DNA from 2 places in the Kocuria sp. UCD-OTCP genome. Region 1 is predicted to be linked to the other one. Evidence: riboswitches for the same ligand, from Rfam matches in the RefSeq annotation. Region 1 holds a riboswitch; the other holds the start of a gene.
What was found. A riboswitch is a leader RNA that binds a small molecule or an ion and turns the genes downstream of it on or off. The one in region 1 is predicted to bind thiamine pyrophosphate.
Positions count from the first base shown of each region.

Region 2: linked by a shared signal. The riboswitch ahead of H488_RS20330 (FAD-dependent oxidoreductase) and the one ahead of H488_RS23725 (ECF transporter S component) in region 1 are both predicted to bind thiamine pyrophosphate.

Region 1 is NZ_AOSQ01000011.1:78,351-86,027, forward strand. Features, by position in the region: gene H488_RS23700 (low molecular weight protein-tyrosine-phosphatase) at 1-428, shown strand, start outside; gene H488_RS23705 (uridine kinase family protein) at 425-1,018, shown strand; gene H488_RS23710 (aminotransferase class IV) at 1,048-1,929, shown strand; gene H488_RS23715 (energy-coupling factor transporter transmembrane component T family protein) at 1,938-2,735, opposite strand; gene H488_RS23720 (ABC transporter ATP-binding protein) at 2,732-4,579, opposite strand; gene H488_RS23725 (ECF transporter S component) at 4,576-5,196, opposite strand; TPP riboswitch at 5,287-5,406, opposite strand; gene H488_RS23730 (DUF4235 domain-containing protein) at 5,544-5,822, opposite strand; gene mnhG (monovalent cation/H(+) antiporter subunit G) at 5,883-6,341, opposite strand; gene H488_RS23740 (monovalent cation/H+ antiporter complex subunit F) at 6,347-6,616, opposite strand; gene H488_RS38500 (Na+/H+ antiporter subunit E) at 6,616-7,323, opposite strand; partial or broken gene H488_RS0118085 (Na+/H+ antiporter subunit D) at 7,320-7,677, opposite strand, start outside.
Region 2 is NZ_AOSQ01000001.1:206,077-213,753, forward strand. Features, by position in the region: gene H488_RS37320 (TetR family transcriptional regulator) at 1-338, opposite strand, end outside; gene H488_RS20310 (DUF3140 domain-containing protein) at 423-752, opposite strand; gene H488_RS20315 (VOC family protein) at 927-1,835, opposite strand; gene H488_RS20320 (hypothetical protein) at 1,935-2,984, opposite strand; gene thiE (thiamine phosphate synthase) at 3,083-3,802, opposite strand; TPP riboswitch at 3,818-3,921, shown strand; gene H488_RS20330 (FAD-dependent oxidoreductase) at 3,917-5,272, shown strand; gene thiS (sulfur carrier protein ThiS) at 5,269-5,508, shown strand; gene H488_RS20340 (thiazole synthase) at 5,510-6,394, shown strand; gene moeB (molybdopterin-synthase adenylyltransferase MoeB) at 6,391-7,566, shown strand.

The DNA of each region.
Region 1 (7,677 bases):
GCGTGCGGATCGACTCGGCCGGCGTCAGCGACGAGGAGCTCGGCAACCCCGTGGACCCCCGCGCCGGCGACCTCCTGCGCCGCGAGGGGCTCGACGCCTCCGCGCACGCGGCGCAGGTCTTCGACCCCGTCCGCTTCGGCGACCGGGACCTCGTACTCGCGCTGGACGTGGTGCACTGGCAGCGCCTGCGGGCGCTCGCACCGGACCGCTCCGCCGCCGCCAAGGTGCGGCTGCTGCGGGAGTTCGACCCCGCCGTCGAAGATCTCGAGCACGGCGACCTGGGGATCTACGACCCCTGGTACGGGGGGCCCGAGGACTTCGAGTCCACCTGGGGCATGATCGACGCCGCCGTGCCGGGCGTGGTCCGCGCCGTCGCCCGGGAGCTCGGCGCCGACCGGGGATCCGCTCAGGACGCTGGGCGCGCGTGATCGACATCGAGCTCGAGCTGGATCCGGCGCTCGCGGCGGCCCACCCCGCCGGCACCAACCTGGCGCGGCTGCTCCCCTCCCCCACCCGCCGCCCCTACCTCATCGGCATCGACGGGCGTTCGGGGGCCGGCAAGACCAGCCTCGCCGAGCAGCTCGCCGCGGTGCTGCGCCCGGTGCGGGACGTGACGCTCTTCCACCTCGAGGACCTCTACCCGGGCTGGGACGGGCTCGGCCCCGGCCGCCGCACCTACGTGGACGAGGTCCTCACGCCCCTCGACCAGGGCCGGGACGCCGAGTGGAGCGCCTGGGACTGGGTCACCGGCTCCCCGGGGACCCCGCGGCTGACCCGTGTGGCGGAGGTCGTGATCCTGGAGGGCGTCGGCGCGTGCAGCGCCGAGGCCCGGGAGCTGCTGGACGTCTCCGTGTGGGTCGAGCTGCCCACCGCCCTGCGCTACGACCGCGCGCTGAGCCGTGACGGCTCCTACTACGCCGAGCACTGGGACCGCTGGGCCGCCCAGGAGGACGCCTACCTGGCGGAGGACCACGTCTGGGAACAGGTGGACATCCTGCACCCCGGCCCGGTCTGCTGAGCCCCGCGGCCGCACCGACAGGAGGATCCGTGACCAGCACCGTCGTCGTCCTCGACGCCGCCCACCCGGAGGGCGTCCTCGCCGATCCGTCCGTTCCGCTCGTGCGGATCGACGACCAGGGGCTCACCCGGGGGGACGGCGTCTTCGAGACCATGCGCGCCGTCGACGGGCTCGTGCAGAAGTTCGAGGCCCACCACCAGCGGCTGTCGGCCTCCGCGCGGCTGGCGCAGCTGCCCGTGCCGTCGGCGCGGGACGTGCGCGGGGCGGTGGAGCTGGCGCTCGCTCACGCCGCCCCCGGCGGGGACGGCGGTCTGGGGGCCGAGCACGCCGTCAAGGTGGTGATCAGCCGCGGCACCCCGGCGGACGGCCCGTGGTCCTGGATCGTGGTGAGCCCCGTGCCGGAGACGACGTTCCGGCAGCGCCGGGACGGCGTGACCGCGGTGCTGCTGCCGCGCGGCCACGACCCCGCCCAGGACGCCGGGTACCCGTGGCTGCTCCCGGGGGCCAAGACGCTCTCCTACGCGATCAACATGGCCGCCCTGCGCCACGCCCGCTCCCTCGGCGCGGACGAGGCGGTCTTCACCACGGAGGGGCGCAGGGTCCTGGAGGGCGCGACGTCCTCCGTGGTCTGCGCCCGGGTGCGCGTCGGCCGCCGCACCCTGCTGACGCCGGAGCCCTCGCACGGGATCCTGCCGGGCACCACGCAGGCCAAGATCTTCGCCGCCGCCCGCCGGGACGGCTGGGAGCTCGGCTACGGGCCCCTGTACCCGGCGGACCTCATGGAGGCCGACGCCGTGTGGCTGGTCTCCAGCGTCCGGCTCGCGGTGCCGGTGCGCCGGCTCGACCACCAGCCGCTGCCGGTGGACCCGGACCTGACGAAGCTCGTCACGAGCTGGGTCCAGCAGGCCTGATCCTTCGCTCAGGCCCAGATGAACCGGTGCGTCCCGAGCAGGACGGACACCGCCGGGCCCGCCGCGGCGGCCGCAGCGCAGCCCGTGAGGACCGCCGCGTCCCGCCAGGAGTACCCCGGGACGCGGGCCCACGTGCGCGGACCCGCACCGAAGCCGCGGGCCTCCATGGTGACCGACAGCCGGGTGGCCCGTCGCAGGGACTGCACCAGCAGCGTGAAGGCCTGGCCGCCGAACTCCCGCAGCGCGCCCACCGGACCGTGCCCGGACCCCGCCCCGCGCGCCCGCCGCGCCATCGCCAGGGTGGCCCACTCGGAGACCATCACCCCCACCAGCCGCAGCGCGGCCAGGGACGCGAGCACGAAGCGGGCCGGCAGGCGCAGCGTCTGGGCGAGGCCGTCGGCGAGGTCCGTGGGATCCGTGGTGAGTACCAGCATCAGCCCGGGCAGCGCCAGCGCCAGCCCGCGCAGGGCGATCGCCGCCCCTGCGGCCACCGAGCCGGACGAGATCCCGGTGACCCCCAGGTCGAGCAGCACCGGCCCGGAGTCCTCGGCGAGCAGGGCCGTGCCCCACCCGCTCACGAGTGCCGCCACGACCACCGGCCACGCCCGGCGCAGCAGCGCGAGCGGGCGCTGACCGGCCAGCGCCAGCAGCAGCACCTCGCCCAGCAGCACGGTCCCCGACGTCACGGGGTCCGCGCTGAGCAGCAGCACCACGGTCAGCAGCAGCGCCCCGGCCAGCTTGACCACCGCGTTCGTGCGCCCCAGCAGCGAGGTCCGGGCCGACGGCGCGATCGCGGCGGCGCTCACCGGACGGGCTCCCGCCGGACGGGGACGACCCGCACCGCGCCGGCCCCCGGCGCCGCCGGAGCGGCCGGGGCACTCCCTGCCGCGGCCCCGGACCGCACGGCAGGAGCAGCCGCGGTCTTCCCCGCCGCGGACGCGGACCGCACGACAGGAACGGCCGGCGCCCCTCCCGCCGCCGGTGCCGTGCGAGCGGCGCGGCCCCGCTCGCTCGGGGTGCCCAGCGCCAGCACCTCGGCGCCGAGCGCCCGCACGAAGTCCTCGTCGTGGGTCACGGCGAGGACCGACGTGCCGGCGTCGACGAGCTCCACGAGCAGGTCCACGAGCTCCGCCCACGTCAGGGCGTCCTGACCGAACGTCGGCTCGTCGAGCACCAGCACGTCCGGGTCCGTGGCGAGCACCGTGGCCACGGACAGCCGCCGCTTCTCGCCCCCGGAGAGGGTGAACGGGTTGGCGTCGGCCAGGTGCGAGAGCCGCAGCCGGCGGAGCAGTTCGTCCGTGCGGCGCTCCCGCTCGGCCACCGGCGTGCCGGCCAGCCGGGGGCCGAGCTCGAGCTCGGCCCGCACGGTGGCCCGCAGGAACTGGTGCTCGGGCTCCTGGAAGACCGTCCCCACGCGGGCCACGAGCTCCCGGCCGCTCCACTCGAGCGGGTCGGGGCCCGCGCCGCGGTCGAGGACCGGGTGGGCCCGCACGGTGCCGCGCACGGGGGCGAGCAGACCCGCCAGCGTCAGCGCGAGCGTGGACTTGCCGGCGCCGTTGGGCCCGGTCAGCGCGAGCGCGCGGCCGCGGCGCAGGGTCAGCTCCACGCCGGCCACCGCCGTGGGGAGGTCCCGGCCCGCGGCGGCGTCGTCCACCGGGCGGCCGCGACGCCGCGCCCGCCGCCGGGCGCGCAGCTGCCGCGCCGACGGCTGGCTGCGCGAGACGCCCAGACCGGTGGCGCTCAGCAGCGGTGCGCCGTCCGCCCCGGAGCCGGCGGCCCGGGTTCCGGCGGGACCCCCGGCGGGATGTGCACCGGAGGAGCCTGCACGGGGATCCGCGGCGGGGCGAGCGGGCGCACGCGTGGCCGGCACCCGGCCGGGCACCCACACCCCCGCGCCGCTGAGCTCGTCGGCCGCGGCGCCGAGCACCCGGCCCGGCGCGCCGTCGTGGGTGATGCTCCCGTCCCGGCCGAGCACGACGACGCGGTCCACGACCTCGGCCCACACGGCGACACGGTGCTCCACGACCACGAGCGTGGCGCCGCTGCGGTCGAGGCAGGACACCACGGCGTCGCGGACCTGCCGCACGCCGGCGGGGTCCAGGTTGGCGGTCGGCTCGTCGAGCAGCAGCACCCCCGGGCTCATGGCCACGGCGCCCGCGAGCGCCAGGCGCTGCTTCTGCCCGCCGGACAGGGCCGCGGTGGAGTGGTCGAGGGGGAGGTCCAGCCCCACGTCGTCGAGCCCCGCGCGCACCCGCGGCCAGATCTGCTCCCGGGGCACCGCGAGGTTCTCGAGGCCGAAGGCGGTGTCGTCCCCGATCCGGGACAGCACCACCTGGGACTCGGGGTCCTGCTGCACGAGCCCGGCCCGGCCGCGCGCCTGCTCCGGCGGCATGCCGTCGAGCAGCAGCTCGCCGGAGGCGGACTGCCCGTCGTCGTCGTGGAGGACTCCCGCCAGGGCGTGCAGGAGGGTGGACTTGCCCGCCCCGCTGGGTCCCAGCAGGAGCACGCGCTCCCCCGGCTCGACCACGAGGTCCAGGCCGCGCAGCGCCGCCGCGTCCCGCCCGGGGTGGTGCCAGCCGAAGCCGCGGGCCTCGACCCGGGCCCCGCGGCCGGCGGGCACCACGGGGTCCGGGGTCGTGGGAGCCGTCATCGCCGCACGGCCCGCCCCGACGCGAGGCCCTGCAGCACGCCGGTGGCCGCGAGGGCCCGCACCACGGCCTGCATCAGCAGGCCCGCGAGCACCGCCCCGGAGACGGCCGTCAGGACCACGTAGACCACCTGGTGGCTCAGCGCCCACTCGTAGTTGTAGACGATGTTCTCGTGGACGCCGAGGAAGATCCCGCTCACGGCGCCCGCCACGGCCGCCACGAGGGCGTCGAACCGGCGGTACCGGAAGGCGGCGAAGGCCAGTTCCGCACCGATGCCCTGGACGAGACCGGAGAGCACGACCAGCAGACCGAAGTGGGTGCCCAGGAAGCTCTCGATCACGGCGGCGAGCAGCTCGCAGAACAGCGCGGCGCCGGGCTTGCGGATGATCAGCCCGCCGAGCACGCCGGCCACGAGCCAGCCGCCGGCGATCAGCCCTACGGCGGGCGGGTAGGCGACCGCGGCCGTGCCGACCACGGGGTAGAGCAGGTTCGACCACGCCCAGAAGACGACCGCGCACACGGCGGCGAGGACGGCGGCCACGACGATGTCGACGACGCGCCAGGACGACGCGCGGGACGTGCCGGGGCGGCGGGCGGGGCGGTGGGTGGTGGTGTTCACGGTGGATTCCTCCTGGGCTCAGCGAGCCGTCGGTGCCAGGAGGGGACGGGGTTCCGCGGGCCGCGCCGGTGGCGCGTTCCCGGGGAAGCACCCCTGAGATGCTCGACTCCCTTCGCCGGTGCTAACCGGAGCAGGTTCGAGGGTCTGCGGCGATCCGCACTCTCAGCGCCGCGCCGGTCTCACCGGCGGGGCGCTCCCCTGTCGTTCAGTGGCACCGAGTCTACCTCTCCCCCGCCCGCCCCGTGCACTGCCGGCGCACGGCCGGTGAACGACGCAGGGGCCCGTCCGGCCGGACACCGGTGCGGTGTCCGGCCGGACGGGCCCCTGAGCGAGGTGCTCGCCGGGCCTCAGACCTCGGCCTGGCTCGAGGCCTTGGGGTTCGTCCGCGGCCTGTTCTCCATCTTCGCGATCTGGCGGGAGATGCCGACCTTGATGACGGTGCCCACGAGACCGGTGACGAGCGACCAGATGATGATGCCCGTCCAGGCCTCGTCCGGGTCCGGGTTCTTGGCGGGGGGCGGGTCGCCGGTGATGCGCGTCCACGCCGCGCCGAGCACCTTGTGCGAGAGCGCCACGCCGCCGAGCGAGAGGCCGGTGCCCACGAGTTCGAGGACCTTGGTGTTCATGGAGTGCTGCTCCTTGTCGTCCGAGGGGGACGCGGGTGCGCCCTGTCGATCCTGCCCAGCCTAACGCGTCCCCGGCGATCCGTCAGTCTGCTGTCCGTCCGCCCGCCGGCCGTCCGGGCTCGGCACCGGCGGTCCCGCGGCGACGCCCTCCGCGGAGCCCTCCGCCCCGCCCTCCGCGGCGCGGTTGAGGACCTTCTGCAGGTCGTCCTGGGTCAGCGTGGTCCGGTTCAGGTGCTTGGTGCGGTACGTCGAGCGTCCCACCATGTGCGCCGAGACGGGCACGGTGAGCAGCTGGAAGATCCAGCCGAGGGCGATGAGCGGGATCATGACGGGTTCGCGGTTCTCGAGGGCGACTGCCGTGAGCATGAGGAGCAGCCCGAAGACCTGGGGCTTGGTGCCGGCGTGCATGCGCGTCAGGAGGTCCGGGAAGCGGACCAGGCCGATCCCTGCGGCGAGGGACATGAGCGCGCCGACCACGAGGCACACGGCCGCGGCGGCGTCCAGGACAGTGTCCAGCACGGCGCTCACCGCCCGTGCTCGGCGGTCTGGGTGGCGAAGCGCGCCACCGTCACGGAGCCGATGAACCCGACCAGCGAGACGATCACCATGAGGATCAGGTTGTTGAGGTGGCCGTGGTAGGCCATGTCCACGGCGAGGGCGGCCGCGACGATGGCCAGCAGCACGTCCGTGGCCACCACGCGGTCCAGCAGGGAGGGGCCCTTGGCGAGGCGGTAGAGGGTGCCCGCGGCGGCCGCGCTGAGCAGCACGGCCGCGACGGCCACGGCGATCTGCATCACGGGTGGTCCTCCTCGTGGGTGTCGGTGGGGGTGGATCCCGGGGCGTCCGCCGGGGACCCGGTGGGCACCTCGTCCCGGCGGCGGCCCACGATCTGCAGGCTCGCGGTGATCGGCGAGCTGAGCGCGGCGCTGTCCGGCCGGTCCGTGCCGGAGGCCCGTCCGCCGCCCCGCTCGGCCCGCAGGGCGGCGAGCTCCTCCGGGGTGCCCATGATCCGGATCCAGGCCGCCTCCACCCGGAGGGCGGACCGGCGGAAGTCCTCGGCCTCCTGAGCGCTGCGGACGTTGAGCGCGTGGAAGTACAGCGTGCCGGAGGCCCGGTCCACCTCCACCACGAGCGAGCCCGGGATCAGGGTCATGGTGTGGCCGGTGGCCGTCAGGAGCAGGTCGGAGCGCGTGCGCAGCTGGACGCCGACCACGGCGTTGCGCGCGCGCGGGCCCACGAGGATCGCAATGAGCATCACCTCGAAGCTCGCCTTGGCGACCTGCCACACGAACGTCACGGCGAAGAGGGCGAACTGGAACGGGTTGAACCGGCCGGACAGATGGACGGGCGGCAGGTAGAGCACCCAGGTGACGAGCAGGGCCAGGACCAGTCCGACCAGCAGGTTGCCGGGGCCGAAGTCGCCCCAGAGGGCGCCCCACACCACCACGAGCCACACCAGCAGCGGCAGCTCGACGAGCAGGGAATTCTTGGGGCGGGTCACGGGGCCTCCTCCACGACGGGCCGCGGCGCGGACGCGGGGTCCAGCACGGCCTCGACGTAGCGCTCGGGGCGGACGAGGTTCTCCGCGGCGTTGTCCGCGAGCTGGAACAGCGGCCCGGCGAACACGGTCAGGGCCACCCCCGCGGCGACGAGGGCCGAGGCCCCGCCCAGCATCGAGGGGGACATCAGGCGCACGTCGCCCTTGCCCGCGAAGCGGCCCGCCTGGTCGTCGACGGCACCCGAGGTCAGCAGGAACCGGGAGCCGGCGGGCACCGGGGCCAGCAGGATGGGGTCCGGGTACTCCGCGTCCTCCGGGGCGCGCAGGAACACGCGGTTCCACACCCGGATCAGGGCG
Region 2 (7,677 bases), on a different contig from region 1:
AGCCTCCGGCGCCGCTCGGCGTCCCGTCCCGCGTAGGCGCTGCGGGAGACGGCCAGCAGCAGGCGCGAGACCTGGCCCAGCAGGTCGTGCTCGAGGGAGAAGCCGTCCAGCAGCTCGGGGTCCAGCGAGGGGGCCCGCATGCCCAGGACGGCGTCCTCCTTGGCGGGGAAGTAGTTGAAGAAGGTCCGCGGGGAGACGCCGGCCGCCGCGGCCACGGCCTCCACCGTGGTGCCCTCGACCCCGTGCCGCACCGCGAGGGCGGCGGCCGCCTCGTGGATCGCGGACCAGGTCTCGGCCTTCTTGCGGGCGCGCAGGGTGGGAGGGAGGTCGGCATTCATGCCCAAATTTTTGCACTTCTGCAAGTTTTGCACAACTGCAATATCTGCCCGGCCCGCCCGGCGGCGCCGGGCGGGCCCTCCGGCTCAGTCCTTCAGGGGGTCGTGGCCCCAGTTCATCAGGGAGTAGCGCCACCGGGTCTCGCGCACGTCCCCGTCGGGGCGCTGGGCCAGGTGGCGGTGGACGTAGCCGACCACCTTGCGCATGTGCTCGTGGTCGGCCTCGGTGCGCTCGCCCTTCGGCTTCTGCAGGATCTCCACGATCCGGCGCCCGGAGCGGTGGCCCACCGACTCCCCGCCGTCGTCCTGGCCCACCGAGGTGGACTCGTCGGTGTCCAGCCACGTCGACAGCTGCTTTGCGGTCATGTTGACGGCCTCGTCGAAGTCCTTGCCGGTGCTGTCGTCCTTCTCACCCATGCCCTGCTCCTCGCTCTCGGACCGGGCGGCCGCCGTGTCGCCGCACGCCCTCCGTGCCCGGGCACCCCGGGCACGAGGCCCAACCTACCGGCGGGCCGGGGTGCCGGCGAGCACCCGCGGGCGTCGAGCACGGCGCCGCCGGCGAGTGGGTGCGGACGCGGCGCCCGGCCGGGGCTACGCCGCGACGCCCACCTGGATCAGGGTGTTCCAGGGGTCCTCGAAGCGCAGCACGGCGCCGTCGTGCCGGGTGGGGATCCGGTGGTCCGCGAGCCGGGACGCCAGGGCCGCGACGTCGTCGGCGTCCGGCAGGTCGATGTTGACCTGGCCCAGCCCCAGCGAGGCCGCCCGCGGGCCGGCCCCGGCGCTCTGCCAGGTGTTGAGCGCGATGTGGTGGTGGTAGCCGCCGGCGGCGATGAACAGGGCGGAGCCGATGTCGCTCATCACTTCGAAGCCCAGCACGTCCACGTAGAACTGCCGGCCCAGCGGGATGTCACCCACCTGCAGGTGCACGTGGCCCAGGGTGGCCGGCGGCGCCGGGGGCCGCCCGCCCTGCTCGGCCAGGTGCTCCTGGAGGAACCCGTTCGGGTCCAGCGGGTTGGAGGCCAGGGTCAGCAGGCCGGTGGGCTCTCGCCGCCACGTGTCGCGGGGGCGGTCCGTGTAGAGCTCCACCCCGTTGCCCTCGGGGTCGTCGAAGTAGAAGGCCTGACTGTAGAGGTGGTCGGCGCTGCCGGTGAAGGAGCGGGGCGCCACGGTCGCCACGGACGCGAGCGCCGCGGCCAGGGCCGGCTCGTCGTCGAAGACCACCGCGGTGTGGAACAGGCCGGCCTGCCCGCGGCGGGCCGGCGGGAGCTCCTTGACCTGGCGCAGCCGCACGACCGTCCGGCCGTCCCGGCCCAGGACCGCGGTGTCCCCGGCGTGGGCGAGCACGTCGAGGGTGACGGCGTCCGAGTAGTAGGCGACCATCGTGTCCAGGTCGGAGACCAGCAGCTCCACCGCGCCCATCCGGGTGTCCGCGGACAGCAGGTCCTCGGCGGGGCGCTTCGTCAGGCTCTGGGGAGCGGGGTTCTGGGGAAAGATCGGCATCGCGGGGTTCTCCGTCGGCAGGGGCGGCGCATTGGTTGATATGTCCCCAAGAATAGCCTCAGAAGCTTTCCGGTGCAAGTAAATGATGGTGCGGTGGGCTCAGAGGATGAAGATCAGGGCGGCGATCACCGCCAGGATGCCCAGGAAGACGAATCCCCACGCCTTGAGGTTGTCGGAGTCGTCCTCCTCGGGCTCTGCCGGGCGCGGCGGCCACCCGCCGGGGCCGGGCCCGAACACCGGCCCGGAGGCGCCCTGGGCACCGGCGCCCGGTGCTCCGGGCTGCTGGTCCCCGGGACCGTACCCGGGGGTGCCGTATCCCGGACCGCCCGGGCCGGGTGCCCCGGGTCCGGGGTGCTGGCCCGGGAACTGCCCGGGCGGCGGCGGGGCCGGGCTCGCGGGGCTCACCCCCCACTGGGGGTTCTCGGGCGAGCCCGCCGGAGGGGCGCCGGGCGGGGGTGTTCCCGGGCGGACGTCACCGTCCGCGGCCGGGCCGGCCGTGGAGGAGGATCCCGCGGTCGGACCCGGCGCCGGGGGAGCCGCCGGCGGCAGGGTCTCGCCCGAGAGCACGGGCCCGTCCTCGCGGTGGCCCCGCTCCGCCTCGTTGAGCAGGGTCACGAACTGCTCGAGCGGCTCGGACCCGTCGTGCTCCCGCGCCAGGAAGCGCTCGGCGCGGCGGCGCACCACCTTGTAGACGCGCCCGTCGTCGGGGACGCCCAGGTCCCGGGCGGCCCGGGCCACGGCCAGCGGGGGCTGCTCCGGCAGGGGGTTGGTGCCCCACTCCAGGAGCCCGGTCAGCAGCGGGCGCTCGAGCACGGCGGCCAGGGCGGCCCGGGCGCCCGGCACCCGGGTCAGCTCCAGCAGCCCGCTCGGCGGCGCGGACGGGCACCCCGGCACGTCGCTGGGCAGCCGGGCGGCGCGCTCCAGCCAGAAGGTGTCGCCGAAGAGGGTGGCGAGCAGCACGGCGGCGGCGAGCCGGTCGTCGCTCGGGGCGGCGTCCTCCGGGAGGCCCTGCTCCCAGTGCGTGCCGAGGGCGCGGCGGGCGGGCTCACCGGCCAGCCGGACGCGCAGCTGCGCGTCCTCCGGGCCGCGGGCGGTCTCCGCGGGGCGCTCCACCGCGTGCCGCACCTGGGGGTCGAGCTCGGGGTCCATGGGCCACCTCTCCGTCGTCGTCCTGCGTCCATGCTCTCAGAACGTGCTGGACGGCGGCGGGGAGCCGACGGTGAGGCGGGCGGGGGACCGCCCCGGGCTCAGGCGGGGAGCAGGCCGCGCAGCTGCCCGGCGGCGGTGCGGGGATCGGGGGCCTCGGTGACGGCGCGGACGACGACGACGCCGCGCGCCCCGGCCTCCAGCACCTGCGGGAGCCGCGGCTCGTCGATGCCGCCGATGGCGAACCACGGCACGGGCAGGACCTCCGGGTCCGCGTCCAGCCGGGCCTCCGTCAGCTCGGCGACCGCGCGGACGAACTCCAGCCCGGTGGCCGGGCGCCCCGGCTTGGTGGGCGTGGCCCAGACGGGGCCGGTGCAGAAGTAGTCGACGTCCGGGTCCGCGAGCGCCGCCGTGGCCTGTCCGAGGTCGTGGGTGGAGCGCCCGATCAGCACGTCGGGGCCCAGGAGCCGCCGGGCCTGGGCGGGGCTGAGGTCGTGCTGGCCCACGTGGAAGACGTCGGCGCCCACGAGCGCGGCGATGTCGGCGCGGTCGTTGACCGCGAACAGGGTGTCGTACTCGGCGGCCACCCGGCCCAGCAGCTCCAGCGCGGCGATCTCCTCGTCCGCGTCGATGCTCTTGTCCCGCAACTGGACGACGTCAGCGCCGCCGGCACAGACGGCGTGCAGGAAGTCCTCGAGGTCGCCCCGGTCCCGGCGGGCGTCCGTGCACACGTACAGCCGGGCGGCGAGGAGTCTGGCCGTCCGGGTCTCTCGCAGGGAGGACTCGGCGGGGGCGGAGGCATCACGGGTAGGCTGGGTCACACGCTGATGATAGGTCAGCGGTTCTGCGGGAGCCCCACCGGGGGCTGAGAGGGCGTCCAGCGCCGACCGCCACACCTGATGCGGGTCATGCCGCCGGAGGAAAGGACGTTCCCTGTGACTGCCGCGCACCCCGCCCCCACGACCGCGCCCCACCCGCTGGTCGACCGGCCCGAGCACGTCCGCGCCGACGTCGCCGTCGTCGGCGCCGGGGTGATCGGCCTGGCCACCGCCTGGGAGCTGCGCCGCCGCGGCCGCTCGGTGGTCGTGGTGGACCCCGAGCCGGGCTCCGGCGCCAGCCGCGCCGCGGCCGGGATGCTCGCCCCGGTGAGCGAGGTCCAGTACCAGCAGGAGCCCCTGTACCCCCTCATGACCGCCTCGGCCGCCGAGTACCCGGCGTTCGTGGCCGCCCTCGAGCAGGCCGCCGGCGGGACGGTGGGCCACCGGGCCACCGAGACCCTCGTGTGCGGCGTGGACGCCGCCGACCGGCAGGCCCTGACGGACCTCCGCGCGCTGCAGGGCCGCCACGGCATGACGGTGGAGGCGCTGACCCTGCGCGCCGCCCGCACCCTCGAGCCGGCCCTGAGCCCGCGGCTGTCCGCCGCGTTCCGGATCCCCGACGACCACCAGGTGGACCCGCGCCGCCTCGTGGCCGGGCTGCTCGCGGCCCTCGTCGCCCCGGAGCTCCCGGACCTCCCGGAGCCCGCCGGGCTCCCGGCCGCGCGCGACGGCGGACCGGCCCGGCTCGTCCACGACCTCGCCACGGGGCTGCGCCGCAACGCCGAGGGCGCGGCGACCGGCGTCCGCCTGGCCGGCGGCGGGATGGTCTCCGCGACCTGGACGGTCCTCGCCCCCGGCGCCGGGCTCGGCGAGCTCGAAGGGCTGCCGGAGGACTGGCACCCGCCGCTGCGGCCGGTGCACGGGGACATCCTGCGCGCCCGGGTCCCCGCCGGGGCGCCGGAGCTGCTCGAGCGCACGGTCCGCGGCCTGGTGCACGGGGTGCCCGTCTACCTGGTGCCCCGCGCCGACGGGACCGTGGTGATCGGGGCGACCTCCCGCGAGGACGACCTGACCGGTCCCAGCGCCGGCGGCGTGTTCCGGCTGCTGCGCGACGCCCAGGCGCTCGTGCCCGGCGTCGCCGACCTCGAGTTGGTCGAGGTGCTGGCCCGCGCCCGGCCCGGCACCCCGGACGACATCCCGTACTTCGGCCGGGTCCGCGACCCGGACGGCTCGCCGGTGCCGGGGCTCGTGGTCTCCACCGGCTACTTCCGCCACGGCGTCCTGCTCGCCCCGCTGGCCGCCCGGCTCGCCGCGCAGCTGGTGGCCGGCGGGACCGGAGCCGATCCGGCCGCCGACGCCGAGCACCTCGCCGCCACCGACCCGCACCGCTTCGACCGCCCCGTCGAGGCCCGTCGAGGGGATCCCGCGCCGGCCGCCGCCGGGCCCGGGCCCCGGAGCAGGAGCACCCGATGACCGCCATCACCCTCAACGGCCGCCCGCACCGCGTGGCGGCGGAGGCGACCGTCGTCGACCTCGTCGCCGAGACCGTCGGCCGCCCCCTGGGCCCCGACGGCGCCCCGCTGGACGGCGGGCGCCTCGGCGTGGCCGTGGCCGTGGACGCCGCGGTCGTACCCCGCAGCCGCTGGCGGCGGACCCCCGTGGCGGAGGGCCAGTCCATCGAGATCATCACCGCCGTCCAGGGAGGCTGACGTGACCGCCCCGCACCCCGACCCCCTCGTGCTCGACGGCATCGAGCTGAGCTCCCGGCTGATCATGGGCACCGGCGGCCTGAGCTCGCTGCACACCCTGGAGCAGGCGCTGCTGGCCTCCGGCACCGAGCTGACCACCGTGGCCCTGCGCCGCTACGCCCCCGGCCAGGGCGACTCCCTCTTCGCGCTGCTCGAGCGCAACGACATCCGGATCCTGCCCAACACCGCCGGGTGCTACACCGCCCGGGACGCGCTGCTGACCGCCGAGCTCGGCCGGGAGGCCCTCGAGACCGACTGGGTCAAGCTCGAGGTCATCGCGGACGAGGACACGCTGCTGCCCGACGTGGTGGAGCTCCTCGACGCCACCGAGCAGCTCGTGGCCCGCGGCTTCAAGGTCTTCGCCTACACCTCCGACGACCCGGCCCTCGCCCGCCGGCTCGAGGACCTGGGCGCGGCCGCGGTGATGCCCCTGGGCGCCCCCATCGGCACCGGGCTGGGCATCCTCAATCCGCACAACATCGAGCTCATCGCCTCCCGGGCGTCCGTCCCCGTGGTGCTCGACGCCGGGATCGGCACCGCCTCCGAGGCCGCCCTGGCCATGGAGCTGGGCTGCGACGCCGTGCTGCTGGCCAGCGCCGTCACCCGCGCCCAGGACCCGGTGGCGATGGCCACCGCGATGCGCCACGCCGTGCTCGCCGGCCGGCTCGCCGCCGGTGCCGGGCGCATCCCGGCCCGCCGCCACGCCCAGGCGTCCTCGTCGATGGCCGGGCGGATCGACACGGACGCCGCCGGTGCCGGGCGGGCCGACGGGTCGTCCGCCGGCTCCTCAGTCGGCCCGGCGGACGTGCCGCGCGGGGACTGGGCGCCCGTGGGGGAGCGGCCGTGAGCCCGCTGCCCCCGCTCGTGGAGCCCGGCCCCGAACTGACCCGCGAGGAGCTCGAGCGCTACGCCCGGCACCTGACCCTGCCCGGGATCGGGACCCGCGGCCAGCGGCGGCTGCGGAACGCCCGCGTGCTCGTCGTCGGCGCCGGGGGGCTCGGGTCCCCGGCCCTGCAGTACCTCGCCGCGGCGGGGGTCGGGACCCTCGGGATCGTCGACGACGACGTGGTGGCGGTCTCCAACCTGCAGCGCCAGGTGGTGCACACGACCGCCGACGTCGGCCGCCCCAAGTCCGTCTCCGCCGCCGAGGCCGTCACCGCGCTCAACCCGCTGGTGGAGGTCCGCACCCACCCCGTCCGGCTGGACGCGGACAACGCCGTGGACATCCTCGGCGGGTACGACCTGGTCCTGGACGGCGCCGACAACTTCGCGACCCGCTACGTGGTCAGCGACGCCGCCGCCCTGACCGGCACGCCTTGCGTGTGGGGCTCCATCCTGCGCTTCGAGGGGCAGGTCAGCGTCTTCTGGGCCGGGCACGGGCCCACCTACCGGGACCTCTACCCCGAGGCCCCGCCGGACGGCGAGGTGCCCAGCTGCGCCGAGGGCGGGGTCTTCGGCATGCTCCCCGCCACCGTCGGCGCGGTCATGGTCACCGAGGCCGTCAAGCTCGTCACCGGCACCGGGGAGCCCCTGCTCGGGCGGGTGCTGCTGCACGACGCGCTGGCGATGACCTGGCGCGAGATGCGGCTCACCCCGGATCCCGACGCCGCCCCGGTCACCGCGGTGGCCCGGCCCGCCGCGGTCTGCGCGCTGCCCGGCGCGGACCCCTCCGAGACCGTCGGGGCGGCCGAGCTGGCCCGGCTGCTCGAGCGCCGGGAGCGCGGGGAGGCGTCCTTCGCCCTGGTGGACGTGCGCGAGGACTGGGAGCGGGAGCTCGTGGCCATCGACGGCGCCGTGCCCGTCCCGCTGCAGGAGATCCTGGACCGCGGCGCGGACGCCCTGCCGCCGGAGGCCCGCGGCGCTGACCTCGTGCTGCACTGCAAGGCCGGGGCCCGCTCCGCGACCGCGCTCGCCGCGCTGCGGTCCTTCTACGCCGGGCGGGAGGAGCGGGTCCGACACCTCGAGGGCGGGGTGCTCGCCTGGGTGGCGCAGGTGGACCCGGGCCAGCCGGTCTACTGATCCGGTCTCCTGCGGCACACCGCTACACCACCGCGGAGGACGTGACCTTCTGTGACGCCGTCGTGACATTCCATGACGTGCGCCCGTCATCCGGTTGGTCCCGGACCGGGC